Regions from separate parts of the Kitasatospora sp. NPDC088160 genome, predicted to be linked through region 1. Evidence: riboswitches for the same ligand, from Rfam matches in the RefSeq annotation. Region 1 holds a riboswitch; each other region holds the start of a gene.
What was found. Region 1 has a riboswitch for cyclic di-AMP ahead of ACIOGZ_RS32615 (transglycosylase family protein). Riboswitches for the same ligand answer to the same signal wherever they lie in the genome.
Positions count from the first base shown of each region.

Region 2: another riboswitch for cyclic di-AMP. It lies ahead of ACIOGZ_RS02350 (transglycosylase family protein); the one in region 1 lies ahead of ACIOGZ_RS32615 (transglycosylase family protein).
Region 3: another riboswitch for cyclic di-AMP. It lies ahead of ACIOGZ_RS12435 (LysM peptidoglycan-binding domain-containing M23 family metallopeptidase); the one in region 1 lies ahead of ACIOGZ_RS32615 (transglycosylase family protein).

Region 1 covers NZ_JBIUSS010000025.1:5,055-12,305, forward strand. The annotation lists gene ACIOGZ_RS32595 (Ppx/GppA phosphatase family protein) at 1-592, opposite strand, end outside; partial or broken gene ACIOGZ_RS32600 (DUF501 domain-containing protein) at 724-1,263, opposite strand; gene ACIOGZ_RS32605 (septum formation initiator family protein) at 1,235-1,747, opposite strand; gene eno (phosphopyruvate hydratase) at 1,979-3,265, opposite strand; gene ACIOGZ_RS32615 (transglycosylase family protein) at 3,533-4,450, opposite strand; cyclic di-AMP (ydaO/yuaA leader) riboswitch at 4,456-4,623, opposite strand; gene ACIOGZ_RS32620 (cytochrome P450) at 4,834-6,129, opposite strand; gene ACIOGZ_RS32625 (SDR family NAD(P)-dependent oxidoreductase) at 6,405-6,830, shown strand; gene ACIOGZ_RS32630 (MazG family protein) at 6,848-7,251, opposite strand, start outside.
Region 2 covers NZ_JBIUSS010000001.1:558,913-566,163, forward strand. The annotation lists gene ACIOGZ_RS02345 (LacI family DNA-binding transcriptional regulator) at 1-438, shown strand, start outside; gene ACIOGZ_RS02350 (transglycosylase family protein) at 548-1,954, opposite strand; cyclic di-AMP (ydaO/yuaA leader) riboswitch at 1,941-2,101, opposite strand; gene ACIOGZ_RS02355 (hypothetical protein) at 2,536-3,513, opposite strand; gene ACIOGZ_RS02360 (DUF397 domain-containing protein) at 4,073-4,336, shown strand; gene ACIOGZ_RS02365 (ATP-binding protein) at 4,731-5,252, opposite strand; gene ACIOGZ_RS02370 (helix-turn-helix transcriptional regulator) at 5,671-6,537, shown strand; gene ACIOGZ_RS02375 (TetR/AcrR family transcriptional regulator) at 6,615-7,193, opposite strand.
Region 3 covers NZ_JBIUSS010000007.1:34,133-41,383, forward strand. The annotation lists gene ACIOGZ_RS12420 (MarR family transcriptional regulator) at 1-104, shown strand, start outside; gene purB (adenylosuccinate lyase) at 242-1,672, shown strand; gene ACIOGZ_RS12430 (MFS transporter) at 1,680-3,212, opposite strand; cyclic di-AMP (ydaO/yuaA leader) riboswitch at 3,525-3,707, shown strand; gene ACIOGZ_RS12435 (LysM peptidoglycan-binding domain-containing M23 family metallopeptidase) at 3,710-4,666, shown strand; gene ACIOGZ_RS12440 (DUF2470 domain-containing protein) at 4,928-5,647, opposite strand; gene ACIOGZ_RS12445 (MFS transporter) at 5,827-7,041, shown strand; gene ACIOGZ_RS12450 (RidA family protein) at 7,119-7,251, opposite strand, start outside.

The DNA.
Region 1 (7,251 bases):
TGTCCAGCTCGGCCCGCACGTGCGCCCGGGCCGTCTCGATCTGCTCCGGCGAGGGCAGCTCGGCGCCGCCGAAGTGCCGCTCGGTGAGCCGGACGCAGCCGATGTCCACCGAGCGCGCCGCCTGCACGTCCGCACCGCCCAGCACGAACTCGGTCGAGCCTCCGCCGAGGTCGAACACCAGGTACGGCGCCGGGAACTGGCCGCCGGTCAGCTCCTTGGTGGCGCCCACGAAGGACAGGTGCGCCTCCTCCTCGCCGCTCACCACCTCGGGCTCGACGCCCAGGATCGCGCGCACGCCCTCGACGTACTCGTCGCTGTTCTCGGCGTCCCGTGAGGCGCTGGTGGCGACGAAGCGGGTGCGCTCCGGGCCGACCCCGAACCCGGCGATGACCTCCCGGTACTCGCGGCAGGCCGCGAAGGTGCGGGCCAGCGCGTCCGGGTGCAGCCGGCCGGTCTGGTCCACGCCCTGGCCCAGCCGATTGATGATCATTCGGCGGTCGAGGTCGGTGATCTCCCCGGTGGCCGGGTCCAGGTCGGCGACCAGCAGCCGGATCGAGTTGGTGCCGCAGTCGATCGCGGCCACCCGGGTCATGCTCACGCGGACTCCCCGGCGTCGGACTCCTCGGCGGCCCGCTTCTTCGCGGCGCGCTCGGCGGCCTTCTGCTGCTTGGCCTCGATCACGGCCTGGTGGTCCTGGTCCTTGGCCCGGTTGCGGGCGACCCGCTCACCGGCGGCCTCGACCTCGGCCGGGGAGACGCAGGGGCCCTTGGCCCACCAGTCCTCCAGCAGGCCGATCGCCTCGTCGCCGAGCGGGTTGACGCCCTCGCCGGCCGCCAGCGAGTGGCCGACCAGCACGTGCAGGCACTTCACCCGGTCCGGCATGCCGCCGGCGCTCGGGAAGCCCTCCAGCACCTCGATGGCATCGCGCCGGGCGATGTAGTCCTCGTGCGCCTTCTGGTAGGCGGCGGCCAGCTCCGGGTCCTCGGCGAGCCTGGCGGTCTGCTCCTTCATCACGCCGTCCGCCTCCAGGGTGCCGATCAGCGAGGCGGCCTTGGGGCAGGTCAGGTAGTACAGCGTCGGGAACGGCGTGCCGTCCGGCAGTCGGGGGGCCGTCTCCACGACGTCCGGGTTGCCGCAGGGGCAGCGGTGCGCCACGCCGCGAAGGCCGCGCGGCACCCTGCCGAGCTGGGCGGCGATGGCGGCGACGTCGGCGTCGGAGACGGCGGGGTGGTTCTCAGTGGTCATGGGGGGAGGTGTCTCCAGCGGGGGACGGTGGGAGCGGACGGGGGGAGGCGGGGGCCGGGGCGGCGGCGTCGGTGGTGTCGGCGGCGTCGACCGAGTCCCAGATGCTGGCGTACCAGGGCTTGGCGGCCCGCGCCGAGCCGCCTGGCGCGCCGTCGGAGGCGGCCGGGCCGGCGGCGGTGGCGGAACCGCCGGCGGACGCCGAGGGCCGGGCGGCGGCCGGACCGGCCGGATCCACCGCGATGTACGGGGTCTCCCCCGGCATCGCGTAGTGCAGCCGGACACGGGCCTGCGCCTTGACGTACTCGGGGTCCTGCCAGCGGGCCTTCTCCCGGCGCAGCTGCTCGACCTGCTGGCGGGAGCGGTCGGCCTTCGCCTGCTGGGCGGAGATCTCGGCGCGCTGGGAGATGAACTGCCGCGTCGGGTAGGCGAGGATCGCCACCAGCGAGCAGAGCACCAGGACGAGGACGGTCGCCCGGCTCGTGAAGCGAGGCCGGGCCGCCAAGCCCGGGATCCTCCAGCCTGCCATCTCCCGTTCCCCTCCTGGTCGCGACGGTGCCCCGCCGTCCACCCTACGGGGTGAACGGCGGGGCACCGGTCAGGCGTGCTCACCGGTCGGCGGAGCGACCGTGCTCGCCGCTCCGAGGAGCGGCTGAGCCTGCTGCTCCGCGGAGCGGCTGAGCCTGCTGCTCCTCGGAGCGGCCGTGCTTGCTACTCCGCGGAGCGGCTGTGCTGGCTATTCCGCAGAGCGGAAGCGCGGGAAGGCGCCGCGGCCGGCGTACTCGGCGGCGTCGTCGAGGATCTCCTCGATGCGCAGCAGCTGGTTGTACTTGGCGACGCGCTCGGAGCGGGCCGGGGCACCGGTCTTGATCTGGCCGCAGTTGGTGGCGACGGCCAGGTCGGCGATGGTGACGTCCTCGGTCTCGCCGGAGCGGTGCGACATCATGCAGCGGTAGCCGTTGCGCTGGGCCAGCTCGACGGCGTCCAGGGTCTCGGTCAGCGAGCCGATCTGGTTCACCTTCACCAGCAGCGCGTTGGCGGTGCCGGTCTCGATGCCCCTGGCCAGGCGGGCCGGGTTGGTGACGAACAGGTCGTCGCCGACCAGCTGGACCTTGTCGCCCAGCTTGACGGTCATGGCCTTCCAGCCGTCCCAGTCCGACTCGTCCAGCGGGTCCTCGATGGAGACCAGCGGGTAGGCGTCGACCAGCTCGGCGTAGTACTCGATGAGCTCGGCGGCGGAGATGGCCTTGCCCTCGAACTGGTAGGCGCCGTCCTCGTAGAACTCGGACGCGGCGACGTCCAGGGCGAGCGCGATGTCACGGCCGGGCACGTAGCCGGCCTTCTGGATGGCCTCGGTGATGAGGTCCAGGGCCTCGCGGTTGCTGTCCAGGTTCGGCGCGAAGCCGCCCTCGTCGCCGAGGCCGGTGGACAGGCCGCGCTCCTTCAGCACGCCCTTGAGGGTGTGGTAGACCTCGACGCCCCAGCGGACGGCCTCGGAGAAGGACTCCGCGCCGATCGGGGCGATCATGAACTCCTGGATGTCGACGTTGGAGTCCGCGTGCGAACCGCCGTTGAGGATGTTCATCATCGGAACGGGCAGCACGTGCGCGTTCGGGCCGCCCAGGTAGCGGAACAGCGGCAGGTCGCTGGCCTCGGAGGCGGCGTGCGCCACGGCCAGCGAGACGCCCAGGATCGCGTTGGCGCCGAGCGAGGACTTGTCCGGGGTGGCGTCCAGGTCGAGCATGGCCTGGTCGATCAGGCGCTGCTCGGTGGCGTCGTAGCCGACCAGCTCCGGGCCGATCTGCTCGATGACGGCCAGGACGGCCTTCTCCACGCCCTTGCCGAAGTAGCGGTTCTTGTCACCGTCGCGCAGCTCGAGCGCCTCGAAGGCGCCGGTGGAGGCACCCGACGGGACAGCGGCACGGCCGGTGCTGCCGTCGTCGAGGCCGACCTCGACCTCGACCGTGGGGTTGCCACGCGAGTCGAGGATCTCACGGGCTACGACGACATCGATGGACGGCACGAGGCATCTCCTTGCGGAAGCAGGGTCCGGCTGACGTTGGGTGCTGCCGGCGGGACGATTGCGGAGTCGTTACGACCAGAGCCTAACCGCCCCGGCCCCCGGGGCCGCGCTGGCCTCGGTCCCGTCTCAGCGTGTGGCCCGGCTACCCACCGGTAGTTCACCTGCTTGCCCGATCGAAGCGGGCGAATACGGGGGAATGCGGGCGAAGGGGGACAGGTCCCGTCCCCCTTCGCCCGCAGGGCGCGGGCCGTTCAGGGCCCGGGCCGCTCAGCCGAGGTGCAGCACCTGGCCGGGCATGATCAGGTTGGGGTTGCCGCCGACGGTGCCGCGGTTGCCGTCGTACACCGACTGCCAGCCGCCGGACACGCCCTGGGCGGCGGCGATCGTCGACAGCGTGTCGCCGGCCCGGACGGTGTAGTCGTGACCGCCCTGCGCGGCGGCGGGCTGCGCGGCCGGGGCGGACTGCGCGGGCTGCGCGGCGCGGGGCGCGTACTGCGGCTGGGCGGCGGGCTGGCCCGCGTACTGCTGGTAGACGCTCTGGTGGCTGGTCCAGTACCAGGCGCCGTTGTTCTGGTACCAGTACACCTTCGCGTCGGCGTCCCAGCCGGCCTTGCCGGAGAAGCCCTGGGTCTGCGGCTGCGTCTGCTGCGGGGCCTGCTGGACGGGCTGCTGGGCGGCCGGCTTCGGGGCGGCCTGCTTGACCGGCTGCTGGGCGGGCTTCGGGGCCTGCGCCTGCTGGGTCGGCTTGGCGGCGGACTGCTTGGCGGGCTTGGCGTCCGTGGAGGTGTCCACGGAGGCCGGGGCGCCGCCCTTGCTCAGGCCGGCCTTCTGGGAGCAGACCGGCCAGGCGCCCGGGCCCTGCGAGGCCAGCACCTTCTCGGCGACCGAGATCTGCTGCGCCTTGCTGGCCTGGTTGGCCTGCGGGGCGTAGGAGGTGCCGCCGTACGCCTTCCAGGTGCTGGGCGTGAACTGCAGGCCGCCGGAGAAGCCGTTGCCGGTGTTGATGCTCCAGTTGCCGCCGCTCTCGCACTGGGCGACGGCGTCCCAGGTGGAGGCCGGGGCGGCGGAGGCGCCGGTGGCGGTGAGGAGCGGCATCGCGAGTCCGACGCCGGCCACACCGGCGACGGCGATGGCCTTCTCGGTCTGGGTGCGACGGCGGTGGCGGCCGGTTCCAACGAACAGCATGAAGAGGTCCCTCTCCGCACGCCTGCGAGGTGAGCTGTCGGGTTCGGACCGGGAGGTGGCCCGGCCGCCGAAAGCGGAAACGATTCCGCTCGGGCGGCTTCACCCCAAGCCGTCGGGGAACGGCAACAAACCTGGTTCCCCCGCCCCTGCCCAGGGTCTGGTCGGTTTCCCGTGACGCGGCGGGCAGGATTCGGCGTTCCGCGCACGAGGTCCGCAGCTGCGAACTCCAGGGAGAGTAGACAGATCATCAGACCAATAACAAGCTCATATCACCGATATCACACACAAATTACGGCGCGTGGTCAATCGCCTACCAACGGCGGCGGTATGTCCGGATTAATGCGGGTTCAGGCCTGGCTCCACGGGCCGCCGGAGACATGCCGTCAGCGTGTCGGGGCGTCGGTCGGCGTGCCCGGCGGCGCGTGCGGAGAGCAGGTCTCCGGAGTGAATTCGACCGGGAGTTCCCGCAGGCCACGCATGATCAGGCCGCCCCTCCAGCGCAGGTTCTCCGGGTTTTCCGCGAGCCGCAGGTCCGGCAGCCGGGAAAGCAGCGTGGCCAGTGCGCTCCGCCCCTCCAGGCGGGCCAGCGGGGCGCCGATGCAGTAGTGGATCCCGTGGCCGAAACCCAGGTGCGGATTGTCCGTGCGGGCCAGGTCCAGGGTGTTCTCGTCCGCGAACCTGGCCGGATCGCGATCCGCCGCGGCCAGCACCACCAGCACCGGATCGCCCACCGGGATGTCCACCCCGCCGATCGACAGCGGCCGCGTCGCGAAACGCCACGTCGCCATCTCCACCGGCCCGTCGTAGCGCAGGAGTTCCTCGATCCCGGTCTCCAGCAGCGCCGTCTCGCCGCGCACCACCGACTCCTGCAGCAGCCTGCGCTGCTCCGGGTTGCGCAGCAGCGCGTACGTGCCGTTGCCGATCAGGTTGACGGTCGTCTCGAACCCCGCGAACAGGAGGATGAACGCCATCGCGGCGGCCTCGTTCTCGTTCAGGTGCTCGCCGTGGTCGCTCGCCCGGATCAGGCCCGAGATCAAGTCATCACCCGGATCCGCCCGCTTGCGGTGGATCAGCTCCAGCAGGTACGCCCGCATCCGCTTCACCGCCCGCCCCACGCCGCCGCGTTGGCCGCCGCCGTGCCGGATCATCATCCCGGCCCAGTCCCGGAAGTCGTCCTGGTCCTCGGCCGGCACGCCCAGCAGGTCGCAGATCGCGTAGATGGGGAGCGGGAACGCGAACTCGTGGATCAGGTCCGCCGAACCGCGCTGCGCGAAGCCGTCGATCAGCCGGTCCGTGAGCTGCTGCACCCGCGGCTCGAACTCCGCCACCCGGCGCGGCGTGAACGCCTTCGACACCAGCCGGCGCAGCCGGGTGTGGTCCGGCGGGTCGATGTTCAGCAGATGCGTCATCAAGTCCGCCTGGCGTTCCCCCGGAATTCCCACCCGCCCGGTGCGGTGCGCCTGCTCGCTGTGGTGCGCCGGGTTCTTCGACAGCCGGCCGTCCGCCAGCGCCTGCCGAGCGTCCGCGTAGCGGGTCACCAGCCAGGCCTCCACCCCGCTCGGCAGCGTCGTGCGGTGCACCGGGGCGTGCTCGCGCAACCAGGCGTAGGCGGGGTACGGATCGGTGGCGAACTCCCAGGTGAAGAGCTGCGGGGCGGCGGGATCGGGCTGCACTGGCATGCGTCGACCGTATCCGGTGGGTCGGGGCCGCACCGCCTCCGGCGGACGCGACCGGCGGGGCCGGATCGTCAACACCCGGCGGACGGCCCGCCAACGCTCCGTGGACGCCCCGTGGACGGTCCGTGGACAGCTCTTGGACAGCTCTTGGCCGGGTGGCGGGCGTGACCCTGGTCACCTGAGGGGTAATCCCTGTTGCGGAGGGTCAGGACCTGCCTACGATCCTCCGCAGAAATCGTGGGCGCCGGTGCGGTGTCGCCCACAGGGAGGAGCAGACCATGCGGGTCAGCGGGGCAGTCGTCGTCATCGCGGTACTCGACGGCGGATCGGGAGCCGAGCTCGCCCGCCGGTTCGCCGCCGCCGGCGCCGCCGGAGTGCTGATCGCCGACCAGCGTGCGGGCGTCGCCGAGGACCTCGCCACCGAACTCGACCGGCCGGGCTGCCCCGTCGTCGGCGTCGGCGGCGACATCCGCCGCCCCAGCGACGTCGCCGCCCTCGTCGACACCGCCGAGAAGCACCTCGGCCCCATCGACCTGTTCTGCGTCGCCGGCCCCGACGGCGAGCGGATCGTCTCGCTCGCCGAACTGCCCGCCCGCCTCGACCTCGAACGCCTCGCCGAACTCCTCGCCCTCGTCGGCGAGGCCATCGGCGAAGTCGTCCCCCGGCAGCGGCGGCCGATCGAGAACACCGCCACGGCCGCCTGAGGCCCTGCCCGGGCCCGCTACTCGCCGACCGGCCCGAGGCCCTCGGCCGCGCGCACCGCGTCCCGGTAACCGCGCGCGGCCGAGCGCAGCGCCGCGTCCACGTCCACCCCGGCGTCGTGCGCCCGCTGCGCCACCGCCAGCAGCAGCCGGCCCGCCGACTGCGCCGTCAGCTCCGCCGGCAGCGCGTACGGCTCGTCCGGCACGCCCGCGAAGCCCGCCCGGCGCACCCGCGACACCAGCTTCGCCGCGTACGCCAGCGACGGCAGCCCGGCCGGCACGCCGTCCAGCACCGACTCCCGGTCCGCCTTCTCGGCCGCCTTCAGCTGCTCCCAGTTCGCCTCCACCTCGGCGGCGCCCTCCGCCTCGACGTCCCCGAACACGTGCGGGTGCCGGTACATCAGCTTCTCGACGATGTCACCGG
Region 2 (7,251 bases), on a different contig from region 1:
GTGCTGCGCAAGATCGAGGGCTTCACGGCGGCGATGCGCGAGGTGCTGGGACGGAGCCAGGAGGAGGCCGAGGAACTCGTCCACCACACGCTGTTCAGCGTGGAGGGCGGGCACGCGGCGGCCGGCGCGCTGCTGGACAAGGGCTGCACGGCGATCGTCTGCGGCAGCGACATGATGGCGCTCGGGGCGATCCGGGCGGTGCGGCAGCGTGGGCTGTCGGTGCCGCACGACGTCTCGGTGGTCGGCTTCGACGACTCGCCGCTGATCGCCTTCACCGAGCCGCCGCTGACCACGATCCGCCAGCCGGTCGAGGCGATGGCGACCGCGGCGGTGGACGCGCTGCTGGAGGAGGTCGGCGGAAACGCCGTCCAGCGCGGGGAGTTCATGTTCCAGCCGGAGCTGGTCATGCGTGGGTCCACGGGGGCCTGCGCGCGCTGAGGACGGTCAACGGACGGGCCCCGGAGAGCAGTTGCTCTCCGGGGTCCGTTGTGTGCCGCCCGGGTGCCGGGTCAGCCGTCAGTTGTCGGCTGTCACCCGTCGGTCGTGCTCAGACCCGGCCGGCGAAGTCCGGCGCCCAGTTGGCGACGGTCTGCAGGCGCACGCCCGAGCTCGGGTTGGCGGCCTCGACGTACTGGCCGCCGCCGATGTAGATCGCGACGTGGTAGACGCCGGAGTTCTGGCCGTTGTTGGACCAGAACAGCAGGTCGCCCGCCTGCAGGCTGTCCAGCGAGACGCGGGTGCTGGCGGCGGCCTGGTCGGCGGCGACGCGCGGGACGGAGACGCCCGCGGCGCGCAGCGCGGCCTGGGTCAGGCCGGAGCAGTCCCAGCCGCCGTTGCCGGTACCGCCGTAGACGTACGCCTGGCCGACCTTCGACTGGGCGAAGGAGACCGCGGCGGCCATGCTGCCGGTGGCGGCCGGGGTCTGAGCCGGGGTCTGAGCCTGGGCGGCCGGCTTGGAGGCCGGCTTGGAGGCCGGCTTGGTGGCCGGGGCCTGGGGCTGGGCGGCCGGCTTGGCGCTCGCGACAGCGCCGTTGGAGGTCTGGCCGGACTTCTGCGAGCGGTCGAACCAGGTGAAGTCCGAGCCGGACGTGGCCGACGAGCCGGAGCCGGACCGGTCGGCCTGAGCCGACTGCTGGGCCTGGCCGCCGTCCTTGAACGAGAGGCGCTGGCCCGGGTAGATGGAGTCCGGGCCCTCGGTCAGGGTGCCGCGGTTGAGTTCGTACAGCCGCTGCCAGCCGCCCTGGAGGTTGTGCTTGTCGGCGATCGAGGACAGCCAGTCGCCGGAGGCGACGGTGTAGTCGTCGGCCTGGGGCTGGGCGCTGTTCCGGGCCTGGCTCTGGCCCTTCTGGGCCGAGGTGCCGTTGGTGGAGTCGGCGGGGGCCTGCGCCTGGTCCTGGGCCGGTGCGGCCGGCTTGGCGGGCTTCGCGGCCGGGGCCGGGGTCTGGGTCTGCGCGGGCTTGGCGGCCGGGGCGGCCGGCTTCGCGGCGGGCTTGGTGGCGGTCGAACCGGCAGCCGAGCCGGTGGTCGAGCCGGCCGAGGTGTCGACGGCGGCCGGGGTGCCGCCCTTGGTCAGGCCGGCCTGGACCGAGCACACCGGCCAGGCGCCGGGGCCCTGCGAGGCGAGGACCTTCTCGGCGACGGCGATCTGCTGGTCCTTGGTGGCCTGGTTGGCCTGGGGGGCGTAGGCGGTGCCGCCGAAGGCGGCCCAGGTGCTGGAGGTGAACTGCAGGCCGCCGTAGAAGCCGTTGCCGGTGTTGATGCTCCAGTTGCCGGTGCTCTCGCACTGGGCGACCTTGTCCCAGGTGGCGACGGAGGCGGCGGAGGCGGTGCCGGAGGTGAGGCAGGGGATGGTGAGGCCGACGCCCGCGACGCCGACGGCGGCGATCACGCGTCGGGTACGACTGGACAGACGGGTGCCGTTGGTGGGCAGCATGAAGACGCAGTCCTCTCCCACGCCTGCGAGGTGAGCTGTCGGATTCGGGCTGGAGTTGCCCGGCCGCGCTGTGGGCGCGGCTTCACCCCTAGCCCTGGATCGTTCCGGGGAACGGTCCGGGGCGACTTACCTGTGGGTCCCCCGCTCCTGCCGTGGTGCGTTTTCGCGCTGCCAGGACATCCGACGGCAGGACTCGGCGTCGCGGATGAACTGGGTTCGTGTGGCCACGAACGGGGAGCACGTTAAGCAGACTTAAGTTCAAACTGCAAACACCTGTGACGCGCATCACGGTTTGGCGAGAACGGTCGTTCCCCTCACTTGTCATGATCGGAAATGACCGATTTCCGGCAACGCTGCGAAGGGTGCGCGCAACTGTCTGCGTTTCAGGAGGCGGGTGACGGTGGGTCGGGTCGCCCGGGGGCCTGCCCGCCGGGAGAGCGGCGTGTCCGCACTGTGGCCGTCGGGGGGTGCGTCGAGCGATGGTGAACAAATGCGGATAGAACGGACATCACACCTATTCGTCCTTTAACTCCCTTACGGGACAAGCGGGAAGGGCCCGGAACGGCTACGTTCCGGGCCCTTCACACGTGCGGTGACCGCTACTACTGGCCGGCCGACTCCTCGGCGGCGGCGTGAGCGGCGTGAGCGGCGCGACCACCCCGGCCGGAGTGGTCGGCGTGGGTGCCCTCGGCGGCCTCCGCCGCCTCGGCCTCGGCCTGCGCCAGGGCCTCGGGGGAGGGCGCCGGCAGCGCGGCCAGGTAGGTGGAGGCGATCAGCTGGCCGACCGTCGGGTAGGCGCCCAGCGGCGCCGCGGACGGGCAGCCGGTCTCCTCGGCGGCCGTGGCGAGCAGCTCGGAGTCGGCCTCCGGCCCGATCACCAGCGGGGCCAGCGCCGGGCGCTGGGAGCCGGTCTCCTTGAGGTGGTTGACGGCCGCGGCGACCGAGCCCGGCACGTCGAGCGCGGCGGGCACGACCGGGACGGCCAGCCGGGCCGCCAGCAGGACACCGGTGATGCCGGCAGCGGCAGCGGCCTCCTCGCCGCCGACGGTGGTCAGCACGACGCCGTCCGCGGCGGTCGCGATGGCGAACAGCCGGGCCCGGTCGGCACGCGCCAGGCCGGCCTCGGACAGGCGCACGTGCACGGCCTCGGCGAGCAGCGGGTGCGGGCCGAGCACGTCGGTGACGGGGGCTCCGTACTCGGCGGCGAGGGCGTGGAGTTCGGTCAGGAATCCGTGCGGGCCGGGTACCAGCGGCACCAGGACCGGCGCGGGCAGGCCGGCCTCGGCGGCCATGGCCAGCAGTTCGGCGACGGTGCGGTCGTCGCTGTCGGCGCCCTGGGCGGCTTCGCCCGGGAGGTAGCCGACGGCGGTCTGGATGTCGCCCTGCTCGCTGCGGACGATCGACAGCAGCTCCTCGACGACCGAGCGGGACTCGGGCCCGGCGGTCGCGGGCACGGCGAGCACCAGGGCCGGGGATCCGGCCGGGATCTCGGGGCGCTCGGGGCGGCGGTGGCGCCCCCGCGCACGGGAGCCTGGAGTGCGGACGGGCAGTGGCGCGCCCGGGATGGCTGCGGTGCTCATGCCGGAGATCGTAGGACATCGGCCCGTCAGGCCTGCATTCGGCTGCCGTTCGAGTTTCACGTGGTCATGGCGGGTGCGCCGCGCTCCCGTCGTGTCCGTCCGGGCGGTTTGCCCGCAATCCGGACATATCTCACCCAGCCTTCGAGCGATCACCGCTGGTTGCCCTGACGTGTCCGACGGGGCGTCGAGTTGCTTCTGTGGCGCGTGAGATGTCTCACAGCCGGGAGGTCGCCTGACGGAGGGTCACGAAGGCGCGACTCCGGGCGTCTGAAGATCAACATTCAGCGGGGAATCGCTCACGGCCGGTTATCGAGAATCTGGCGATTCACTCGGCTATGTCCGTTTACGTACCGTCAGGAGAAGGGTCCGTGAAGAGTTCAGAACTGCCGGTGAAAGGCCTCGTGCACCTGCAATGTCCCGTGCTGATGCACGTGCACAGCAGCTATCATCGCGTCAAGTGAGGCGTTGTGCCGGGCCGGTACGGGGCCGGTCCGTTCGTTCGGCGGGTGCCGGGAGCGCCGCGCTGGACGACCACTCCGGAGCTCTTCGGGAGATTTCTATGCACGACTCGCAGGACACGTACGGCTCGTACGACACCTACAACGGGATGGCGGCCGCCGACCTCAAGGGGGTTGTCTGGCAGAAGAGCCTGCACAGCAACTCCCAGGGGAACTGCGTCGAGTTCGCGGCCCTGCCGGGGGGCGATGTGGCGATGCGCAACTCGCGCTTCCCGGAAGGTCCGGCGCTCATCTACACCCGGGCCGAGATCGCCGCCCTGCTGCTGGGGGCCAAGGACGGGGAGTTCGACCACCTGGCGGTCTGACCGGCCGCCGTCCTGCCATCGGGGGGCCGTCGTGGGTGCTGACACCGCGACGGCCTTTGTCTTGTCCGGGGCCGGTCCGGGGCCACATGACGGGCGCTCTCGTGGCGGGCGCTCTCGTGGCGGCCGTTCTCGCGGCCGACCGCGCGCAGGTGTGGCGGGTGGTCCCGCGCACGGCTGGGGGCCCGGACGTGGACGGGAGTCGGGCCGCCGGGGTGCCCGGCCGTCGGTCCGGCCGGCTCGTCCGGGAGACAGGCCCGGGAATCGTCGCGGGAATCGCCCTGAGGGCTGGGCCGGAGCCCGTGGCGCACCTGTGCCAGGCCCGTCGATCCGCTCCGCGGAGCCCGGGGTGCGGTCCTCCCGGGGCCTCCCTCGGCCGGCCGCGCGCCGCCTGGCGCTAGGCCGAGCGCCGGTGCCGTCCACCGAGTTCGGAACCGGTGGCCGGCTCCGCCTCGAACAGGGCCCAGACCACCTTGCCGCTGCCCAGCGGGTGCCAACCCCAGGAGCGGCTGAAGGACTCCACCAGGTGCAGTCCGCGGCCGGACTCGGCGACGAAGTCCGCCTCCCGGGCGACCGGGCCGATGCAGCTCGGGTCGCTCACCGCGCAGACCACCTGGGGGGAGCGGTGGACCAGGCTTATTCGGATCGGCAGCCGGCCCTCAGGGGTCGGCTGTATGGGAAAGTCGTACTCGCCCTGGACGCCACCCGCAGGGTCGGGCCGTGCGCCGATCGCATGCCGCAGTGCGTTGGTCACCAGCTCCGAGGCCACCAGCGCGACGTCGTCGAACAGCTCCATCAGGCCCCAGCGCTGAAGAGAGGTTCTGGCGAAGTCGCGCGCGGTTCTGACGGCTTCGAAGCGAGGAGCGAGCGTACAGGTGACCACATGGGGGTCAACCGCCAAAGCCGTACCGGTGCTCATGAAGAGCTCCTCCCATAAGGGGGCGGACACGGCTGGACCCGCCGGGGTCATGCCGGTCACCTCCGACTCGCTCGGCCGCTCGGCCGCCCCCTCGACCAGCGCGCGCGCACACGAACCCCCGGTGGCGCGGGGGAACGCTGCCGGGTCGGTGCACGGAGTCGCGCGTGGGGTCGACGCGGAGCCCGCGGGAATGCCAGGGATGTGCAGGTGCACGTGCACCATGGTGGTGTGCGCTCACTGCAGATGCAAGAGTCGATTCACGTGCAGTCGCACTATTGGCATATGCAAGCGCCGGATGCACGTGCATCCTGGTGTGTGGAGTGTGGAACTGATAGGAACATCCGTCAGTATCGGCACCGTGAGCGCTCAACTGATGGCAGACTGTGCGCTGTTTGCCCTAGGTGGAGGTTTCGACCGCATGACCACAGTTCAGCCGGGCGGCGGCTCGATGGTCCGCCGGATCCTCCTCGGTTCTCAGCTGCGTCGCCTGCGTGAGACGCGCGGCATCACGCGCGAGGACGCCGGCTACGCGATCAGGGCCTCGGAGTCCAAGATCAGCCGCATGGAACTCGGCCGCGTCAGCTTCAAGGAGCGCGACGTCGCCGACCTGCTCAGCCTCTACGGCGTGGACGACGGCCTGGAGCGGGAGGCACTGCTCGGGCTGGTCCGCGAGGCCAACAAGTCCGGCTGGTGGCACAGCTTCAACGACGTGCTGCCGGGCTGGTTCCAGACCTACGTCGGCCTGGAGGAGGCCGCCCAGCTGATCCGCACCTACGAGGTGCAGTTCATCCCCGGACTGCTGCAGTCCGAGGAGTACGCACGGGCGGTTTTCGGCCAGAGTCGGCCGGTCGTCAGCGAGGAGGAGATCGAGCGGCGGGTCAGCCTCCGCCTGCGTCGCCAGAAGCTGCTGACCGAGGGCGCCAGCCCGCGACTGTGGGCCGTGATCGACGAGGCCGCGCTGCGCCGCCCCGTCGGCGGGCCCAAGGTGATGCGCGGCCAGGTGCAGTACCTGATCGACGTCGCCGAGCAGGCCAACGTCGTGATCCAGGTGATGCCGTTCCGATTCGGCGCGCACGCGGGGGAGTCCGGGGCGTTCACGATCCTGCGCTTCCCTGAACAGGACCTCGCGGACGTCGTCTACCTGGAGCAGCTCACCAGCGCGCTGTACCTCGACAAGCGGGACGACGTCGACGCGTACATCCAGGTCATGGAGCGGCTCTGCGTGGACAGCCTCACGCCGGAGCGGACCGTGGACCTGCTGGCGTCGATCCTCAAGGAGCGCTGAGAGGAACTCCCGGCAGAGCGTACGGGTCCGGCTCCCGCGATCGGTCGCCCGGACACCGAGCCGCCGTCCACCCGCCGTCAGCCGCGGGCCGGCGGCCGTTCGCGTTCCGGCGGCAGTGCCTGCGGCGGGGTGCCCAGTTCCCAGGGCAGGTCGTAGCGGCGGAACAGGTCGGCCCGGATCAGTGCCAGCGGGAGTTCGGCGCCCGGCAGCAGCACCCCGATGCAGCCGCCCATCAGCGCGCTGCGCAGCACCGCGTGCTCGGCGGCCGGGTCCGGTGCGCCCCAGTCGAGCAGCAGGCCTTGGAGGATCGCGCCGAGCTGCTGCTGCTCCGGGTCCTGGACGAAGGCGCCGGAGTCCGGGTCCAGGATCAGCGCGAGGTGCGAGCGCATCACCCGCGGATGCTCCAGGGCGAGGGTGAGGACCGCGTCGATCGCGCGGGCCAGCCGGGCCGCCGGCGTGGCGTCCGGGGTCAGCTCGGCGAGCGCGCCGGAGAGCGACTGGTGCATCATCCGGTGCGTCGCCGACTGCATCAGCAGCCGTTTCCCGTCGAAGTAGTAGGAGAGCAGCCCGCGCGCGAGCCCGGCCCGCTCGGCGATGTCGGTCAGTGTGGTGCCCGCGTATCCGTGCCGGTCGACCAGTTCGACGGTGGCTCGCATGATGCGCAGACGGGAGCGTTGCCGCATCTCCTCATTGACCGAATCCCCGCGAGGTGCC
Region 3 (7,251 bases), on a different contig from region 1:
ACCAGGCGTTCGAGGCGATGACCGACGAGCAGCGGATCGCGCTGCACTCGATCTGCGCGCAGGTCCTGCCGGTGCTGGCCGGCCGGTCCGGCGCCGCCCAGTAGGCCGCCCGGCAGCGGGCCGCCCCGCGCCCGGCGGGAATCGTCGGGCGGGCCCGGTCGGAGCCGTCCGCTCCGGCCCGGGCCGGAGCCGCCCGATGCGCCGACGTTCCGGCTGACCTCGGCTGTTAGGCTTGCGAAGCGTGAGCGCGAAGCCCCAGATCCCCAATGTCCTGGCCTCCCGGTACGCCTCGGCGACCCTGGCCCAGCTGTGGTCCCCCGAGCACAAGGTGGTCCTTGAGCGCCACCTGTGGCTCGCCGTCCTGAAGGCCCAGCAGGACCTCGGTGTCGAGGTACCGGCGAACGCCGTCGCCGACTACGAGCGGGTGATCGACCAGGTCGACCTCGGCTCGATCGCCGCCCGTGAGCGGGTCACCCGCCACGACGTGAAGGCCCGGATCGAGGAGTTCAGCGAGCTCGCCGGCCACGAGCAGATCCACAAGGGCATGACCTCCCGGGATCTGACCGAGAACGTCGAGCAGCTGCAGATCCGCCAGTCGCTGGAGCACGTGCGCGACCGCACGGTGGCCGTGCTGGTCCGGCTGGCCCGCCTGGCCGCCCAGCACTCCGAGCTGGTCATGGCCGGCCGCTCGCACAACGTGGCCGCGCAGGCCACCACCCTGGGCAAGCGCTTCGCGTCGATCACCGACGAGCTGCTGGTCGCCTTCCGTCGCCTGGAGGAGCTGATCGCCCGCTACCCGCTGCGCGGGATCAAGGGCCCGGTCGGCACCGCCCAGGACATGCTGGACCTGCTCGGTGGCGACACCGACAAGCTCGCCGAGCTGGAGCGCCGGGTCGCCGGGCACCTCGGCTTCGAGAACGTGCTGATCAGCGTCGGCCAGGTTTACCCGCGCTCGCTGGACTTCGAGGTGCTCACCGCCCTCGTCCAGCTGGCCGCCGCGCCGTCCAGTCTGGCCAAGACCATCCGTCTGATGGCCGGCCACGAGCTGGTCACGGAGGGCTTCAAGGAGGGCCAGGTCGGCTCCTCGGCGATGCCGCACAAGATGAACACCCGCTCCTGCGAGCGCGTCAACGGCCTGGCCGTCATCCTGCGCGGCTACGCCTCGATGACCGGCGAGCTGGCCGGCGACCAGTGGAACGAGGGTGACGTCTCCTGCTCGGTGGTGCGCCGGGTCGCGCTGCCGGACGCCTTCTTCGCCTTCGACGGCCTGCTGGAGACCTTCCTGACCGTCCTCGACGAGTTCGGCGCCTTCCCCGCCGTGATCGAGGCCGAGCTGGACCGCTACCTGCCGTTCCTCGCCACCACCAAGGTGCTGATGGGCGCGGTGCGCGCGGGCGTCGGCCGGGAGGCCGGGCACGAGGTCATCAAGGAGCACGCCGTCGCCTCCGCGCTGGCGATGCGTGCGGGCGCCCGCGAGAACGAGCTGCTGGACCGGCTGGCCGCCGACGAGCGGATCCCGCTGGACCGGGCCGGGCTGGACGCGCTGCTGGCCGACCGGCTCTCCTTCACCGGTGCGGCCGGTGCCCAGGTCGCCGAGGTGGTCCGCCAGGTGGAGGCCGTCGCCGCCGCCTACCCGGAGGCCGCCAAGTACGCGCCCGGTGACATCCTCTGACGATTCGTCAGCTGGCTGAGGGCCCTGCTGCCGATCCGGTGGCGGGGCCCTCGTCCGTGTGGACGTGGCCCGGGTCGAGCGGCGGGGTGGTGCCGCAGGCCCACTCGCAGTCCGGCTCGGCCACCGGGCGGTCCACCGGCGCGAGCACGTTGCCGCGGACGGTGGCGAAGGCCGTCAGACCGCCGGTGACCAGCAGCCCGGCGCAGATCAGCATCGCGGTGCGGAAGGCCGAGTCCACCGCGGACGGCACCCGGTAGGCGTCGCCGCTCAGCCCGGCGAGCGAGGGCAGCGCGGCGACCGCGAGCAGCCCGGCCGCGCGGGCGGCGGCGTTGTTGACGCCGCTGGCGATGCCCGCGTGCCGGACCTCGACGGCGGCCAGCACCGTCGCCGTCAGCGGCGCGACCAACAGGGTCATCCCGCAGCCCAGCACCGTGACGGCGGGCAGCACGTCCGCCCAGTAGGAGGAGCCGGGGCCGGTGCGCAGCATCAGCAGCACCCCGGCGGCGCACAGCAGCGGACCGACGGTGAGCGGGATCCGGGGGCCGATCCGCTTGCCCAGCCGCCCGGCGCGCGCCGACAGGGTCAGCATCAGCACGGTGATCGGGACCAGGGCGAGGCCGGAGACCAGCGGGGAGAAGCCGGAGACGATCTGCAACTGCACCACCAGCAGGAAGAACACCCCGCTGAACGCCGCGTAGACGCAGAGGGTGACCAGGTTGACGGCGGTGAACAGCCGGGAGGAGAAGAGGCCGAGCGGCAGCATCGGCTCGGCGGCGCGGCGCTCGACCGCGATGAAGGCAGCGCCGAGCAGCAGGCCGATCGCGCCGGTGAGCCAGACCGCGGGGGACAGGCCCTCCCCGGCGGCGGTCAGCGCGTAGGTGATCGCGCCGAGGGCGAGCGCGGCGAGCAGCGCGCCGGGGACGTCGAAGCGGCCGACGGCGCTCTCGTTCCGGCTCTCGGGGACGAACCGGGAGGTGACCGCGACCACGGCGGCCGCGAGCGGAAGGTTCAGCAGGAAGATCCACCGCCAGCCGGGGCCGTCCACCAGCCAGCCGCCGAGGAAGGGGCCGACCGCGGCCGACACCCCGCCGAGGCCCGACCACAGGCCGACCGCCGCCGAGCGGTCGTCCGGGTGGAAGACGGCTTGCAGCATGGCGAGCGAACCGGGGGTGAGCAGCGCCCCGCCGATGCCCTGGACGGCGCGGGCGGCGATCAGCACGTGGATGGTGGGGGCGGCGGCGCAGGCCGCGGAGGCGGCGGCGAACCAGAGCACGCCGATCAGGAAGACCCGGCGCCGGCCGTACCGGTCGCCGAGCGCGCCGCCGAGCAGGATCAGTCCGGCCAGGGTGAGCAGGTAGGCGTTGAGCGTCCACTGCAGGGACGCGAGGGAGGCGCCGAGATCGGTGCCGATGCGGGGCAGCGCGACGTTCACCACGGTGCCGTCGAGCATCGCCATGCTGGAGCCGAGCACCGTCGCGAGGAGGACCCAGCGTCCCCGCGAGGTGCCCAGGCGCAGTGTTCCTGCTTCGGAGGTGGCCACGGGCCGATCCTGCGCCCGTGGGGCGTACGTGACAAGGGTCACCGGGGGGTGTGTCGGTGGGTGCGCGGTGCGTGAGCGGGCGGGTGCGCAGCGGTGGCGGAATCGGCGCAGCGTCGTGGATCAGTGGCGCCGGGTGAATGGATTGTGCACGTACGGTGCAGCCGATCATTCGGAGGGTCACCGCAGCTCGGGGGGTTGTTGCCGGTTCAAGTGATCGACATTGCTTCACCCGAACGGATGGGTTTTAGTTCAGCGACCGCCCGGCCAGTCCGGACGGATCCACCGGGTGGAACGCCGAATCCTGCCGCTGCCCGGTGGCTCGCACCGAACTCTGTACGGCAGGAGCGGGGGACCCACAGGTAAGTCGCCGGACCGGAAACGGCACGCTTTCGCGTACCCGGATCCAGGGCCGGCTAGGGGTGAAGCCGCATGTGCGGCCGGGCAACTCCAGCCCGAACCCGACAGCTCACCTCGCAGGCGTCGGAGAGGAAAATTCCATGCCTGCACAGGCTCGTCGTATCGCCCTGCCCCGCGCCGCCCGCATCGGGATCGCCACCGCCGTCACCGGTGTCTCCTTCGCCCTGCCGCTCGTCACCGCGATGAGCGCCCAGGCCCACCCCGCGCCGGCCGCCGCGGTCACCGCCGCCCCGGCCGCCGCTCCCGCCGACCAGGCCCAGGCCTCGTCGCAGGAGAGCTACCGCGTCGTCAGCGGCGACACCCTGTCCCGGATCGCCGACGCCCAGCACGTCGACGGCGGCTGGCAGGCGCTGTACGACCACAACCGTGAGGTCGTCGGCGGCAACCCGGACCTGATCTTCCCCGGTCAGCGGCTCGTGATCGCCGGCCAGGCCGCCCCGGCCAAGCCCGCTGCCCCGGCGAAGCCCGCCCAGCCGTCCGCCCAGGACGCCGCGCCGGCCACCACCGCCAAGCCGCAGGCCCAGCCGGAGGTCCGGACCGAGGCGGCCAAGCCGTCCGCCCAGCTCCAGGCCCAGCTGCAGACCGCCGCGCCGTCCGCCGTGGTCACCGCCGTGCCGGTCGCCGCCGCTTCGGCCTTCGTCGCCCCGCTGGCCGGCCCGAAGCTGGGCACCGCGTACGGCGTGGCAGGCTCGATGTGGGCCTCCGGCCACCACACCGGCCAGGACTTTGTCGCCTCCACCGGCACCCCGCTGCGCGCCGTCGGCAACGGTGTCGTGGTGAAGGCCGGCAACGGCGGCGCCTACGGCAACGAGGTCGAGATCAAGCTCGCCGACGGCCACTACGCCGAGTACGCGCACCTCTCCTCGATCGGTGTGAAGATCGGTCAGGCCGTCAAGGCCGGACAGCAGATCGGCCTCTCCGGCGCGACCGGCAACGTGACCGGCCCGCACCTGCACTTCGAGATCCGCAACGGCTCGGAGTACGGCTCGGACATCAACCCGGTCGCCTACCTGCGGGCCCACGGCGTCGCGCTCTGACCCGTACCGGATGTGCCGGATCTGCCGGATGAGGAACCACCGCTGCTACGGGGCGAATCGACCGCCCGGGATGGTCATGTCGGGTGACCGCTCGACCGGGTGATCGCCGCAGCAGTGGACATGGGCGCGGGACACGCCCAGGCCGGCCCGGCTCGCGAGACTTCTCTCGCGAGCCGGGCCGGCCGCTGTCGTTTCCGGGCCTTGCCGGCTGCCCCCGAGGCGAAGTGGCGACGAGTCAGGCCGACGGTCTGGCGGGCCGGTTCAGAGCCGGTGGGCGGGCAGCCCGTGCTGGGCGGCGGTCAGCAGCTCGTGCATCCGCTGCCCGAAGTCCTCGGTGTCGGCGGCCGGTTCGGGGAAGACCAGGCGGACGTCGCGGTGGCCGTGCGGGTGGTCCAGGCGCAGGACCAGGCCGTGGCGGTCCAGGGCGAGCGGGCGGACCTCCGGGTGCTGGGCGAGCAGGTCCGGGTCGAGCAGCCGGGTGAGGACGGCGAGGGCGTCGGCGTGGTCGTCGGCGAGGTGGGTGAGCATGGCGGCCTCGTAGCGGGCCAGCGGGTCGGGCGTGGCGAGGGCGAGGTCGCCGGCGGTGAGCGCGCCGGTGCCGTACGGGGTGGCGAGGACGGCGTGGGCGACGTCCACGCGCAGGTGGACGCTGAGGCCGTCGTCGGCGAGGTGGGCCAGGTGCAGTCGGCCGGCCAGGGTGAGGCGGGCGCGGATCCGGTCGCGGACGGCGACGGGGGAGATGTCGGTGACGTCCAGGACGACGGCGAGTCCGTCGGTGGCGCGGGCGGCGGCGGTGGCGAGCGGGTCGCCCAGTCGGGCGCGCAGGCGCAGCCGGGAGCCGTGGACGGAGACCGGGGAGTCGAGGTCGTGGTGTTCGCCGAAGGCGCGGACGGTGAGCGAGGAGGTCGCGCTGAGCAGGCTCTGGACGCGCTCGGCGGTGGTGGGTTCGGGCACCTCGGCGTCGCCGGCGGGCAGGCTCATGACGGACCTCCAGTTAGTTAGGTGAGCCTAACCTAATCTCCGCTCGAGGGTGTGGCAAGTGGCGTGGCCGGGATTGCTGTCGTCGGGGATAGGTGGCGCTTGCAAGTACCCGCGGGTGTCTCGTATTGTCGACGCTGGTAGTTGCATGCGCAACGGTTCTCTCTGGAAAGCGGTCCCTCATGCCCCTCGCGCTCCTGGCGCTGGCGATCAGCGCCTTCGGTATCGGCACCACCGAGTTCGTGATCATGGGCCTGCTGCCCGAGGTCGCCGGCGACTTCTCGGTCTCCATCCCCACCGCCGGTCTGCTGATCTCCGGCTACGCGCTCGGCGTCGTGGTCGGCGGCCCGCTGCTCACCATCCTCGGCACCCGGGCCCCCCGCAAGGGCATGCTGCTGACGCTGATGGGCCTGTTCGTGGTGGGCAACCTGATCGCGGCCGTCGCCCCCGCCTTCGGGCTGCTGATGATCGGGCGGATCGTCAGCGCCTTCGCGCACGGCGCGTTCTTCGGCATCGGCTCGGTCGTCGCCGCCGACCTGGTCGCCCCGCACAAGCGGGCCGGCGCCATCGCCCTGATGTTCACCGGCCTCACCGCCGCCAACGTGCTGGGCGTCCCGATGGGCACCCTGCTCGGCCAGCACTTCGGCTGGCGCTCCACGTTCTACGTCGTCGCCGGGCTCGGCCTGCTCGGCCTCGCCGGGATCGCGGCGCTGGTGCCCGTCCAGCCGCGGGCGGGCGCCGCCCGGCTCGGCCCCGAACTGGCCGTCTTCCGGACCCTGCGGCTCTGGCTCGCGCTCGCCATGACCGTGCTCGGCTGGGGCGGCATTTTCGCGATGTTCACCTACATCACGCCGATGATGACCGAACTGGCCGGCTTCGCCCCGAGCAGCGTCACCTGGCTGCTCTTCCTGTTCGGCGTCGGCCTGTTCGTCGGCAACCTGCTGGGCGGCTGGTTCGCCGACCGCGCGCTGATGCGCAGCCTCACCGTGATCCTCGCGGTGCTCGCGGTGCTGCTGTTCGCCTTCACCTTCGCCGCGCACAGCAAGCCGGCCGCGATCGTCCTCATCCCGCTGATCGGGCTGTTCGGCTTCGCGACCGTCGCGCCGCTGCAGAAGCGGGTCATGGACCAGGCGGCGGGCGCGCCGACGCTGGCCTCGGCCGCCAACATCGCCGCGTTCAACCTGGGCAACGCGCTGGCCGCCTGGCTCGGCGGGCTGGTCATCTCCGGCGGCCTCGGCTACGACGCGCCGAACTGGGTGGGCGGGCTGCTCACCGCGGTCGCCCTCGGTGTGACGGTGTTCGCGGCGGCGCTCGACCGGCGCGGCGCGGCGGGCGAGGGGCGGGTCGTGGCGCGCTCGGGGGCCCCGGCCGAGCAGGGCGTGCCCGCGGGGCGGTGAGCGAGGGGGACGGCGGAGGGCCCGGACGCCTGGTGCGCGTCCGGGCCCTTGCGGTGGTCGGGCCGCTCGACGGTGTCTCAGGCGACGACGGCCTGGGCGTCGATCTCGACCAGCATCGGCTCCTGCGGCAGCTCGACGAAGATCGTGGTGCGGCAGGGCTTCACGCCGCCGGGCTTGATGTTCTCGTCGATGAACTCGGCGTACACCTCG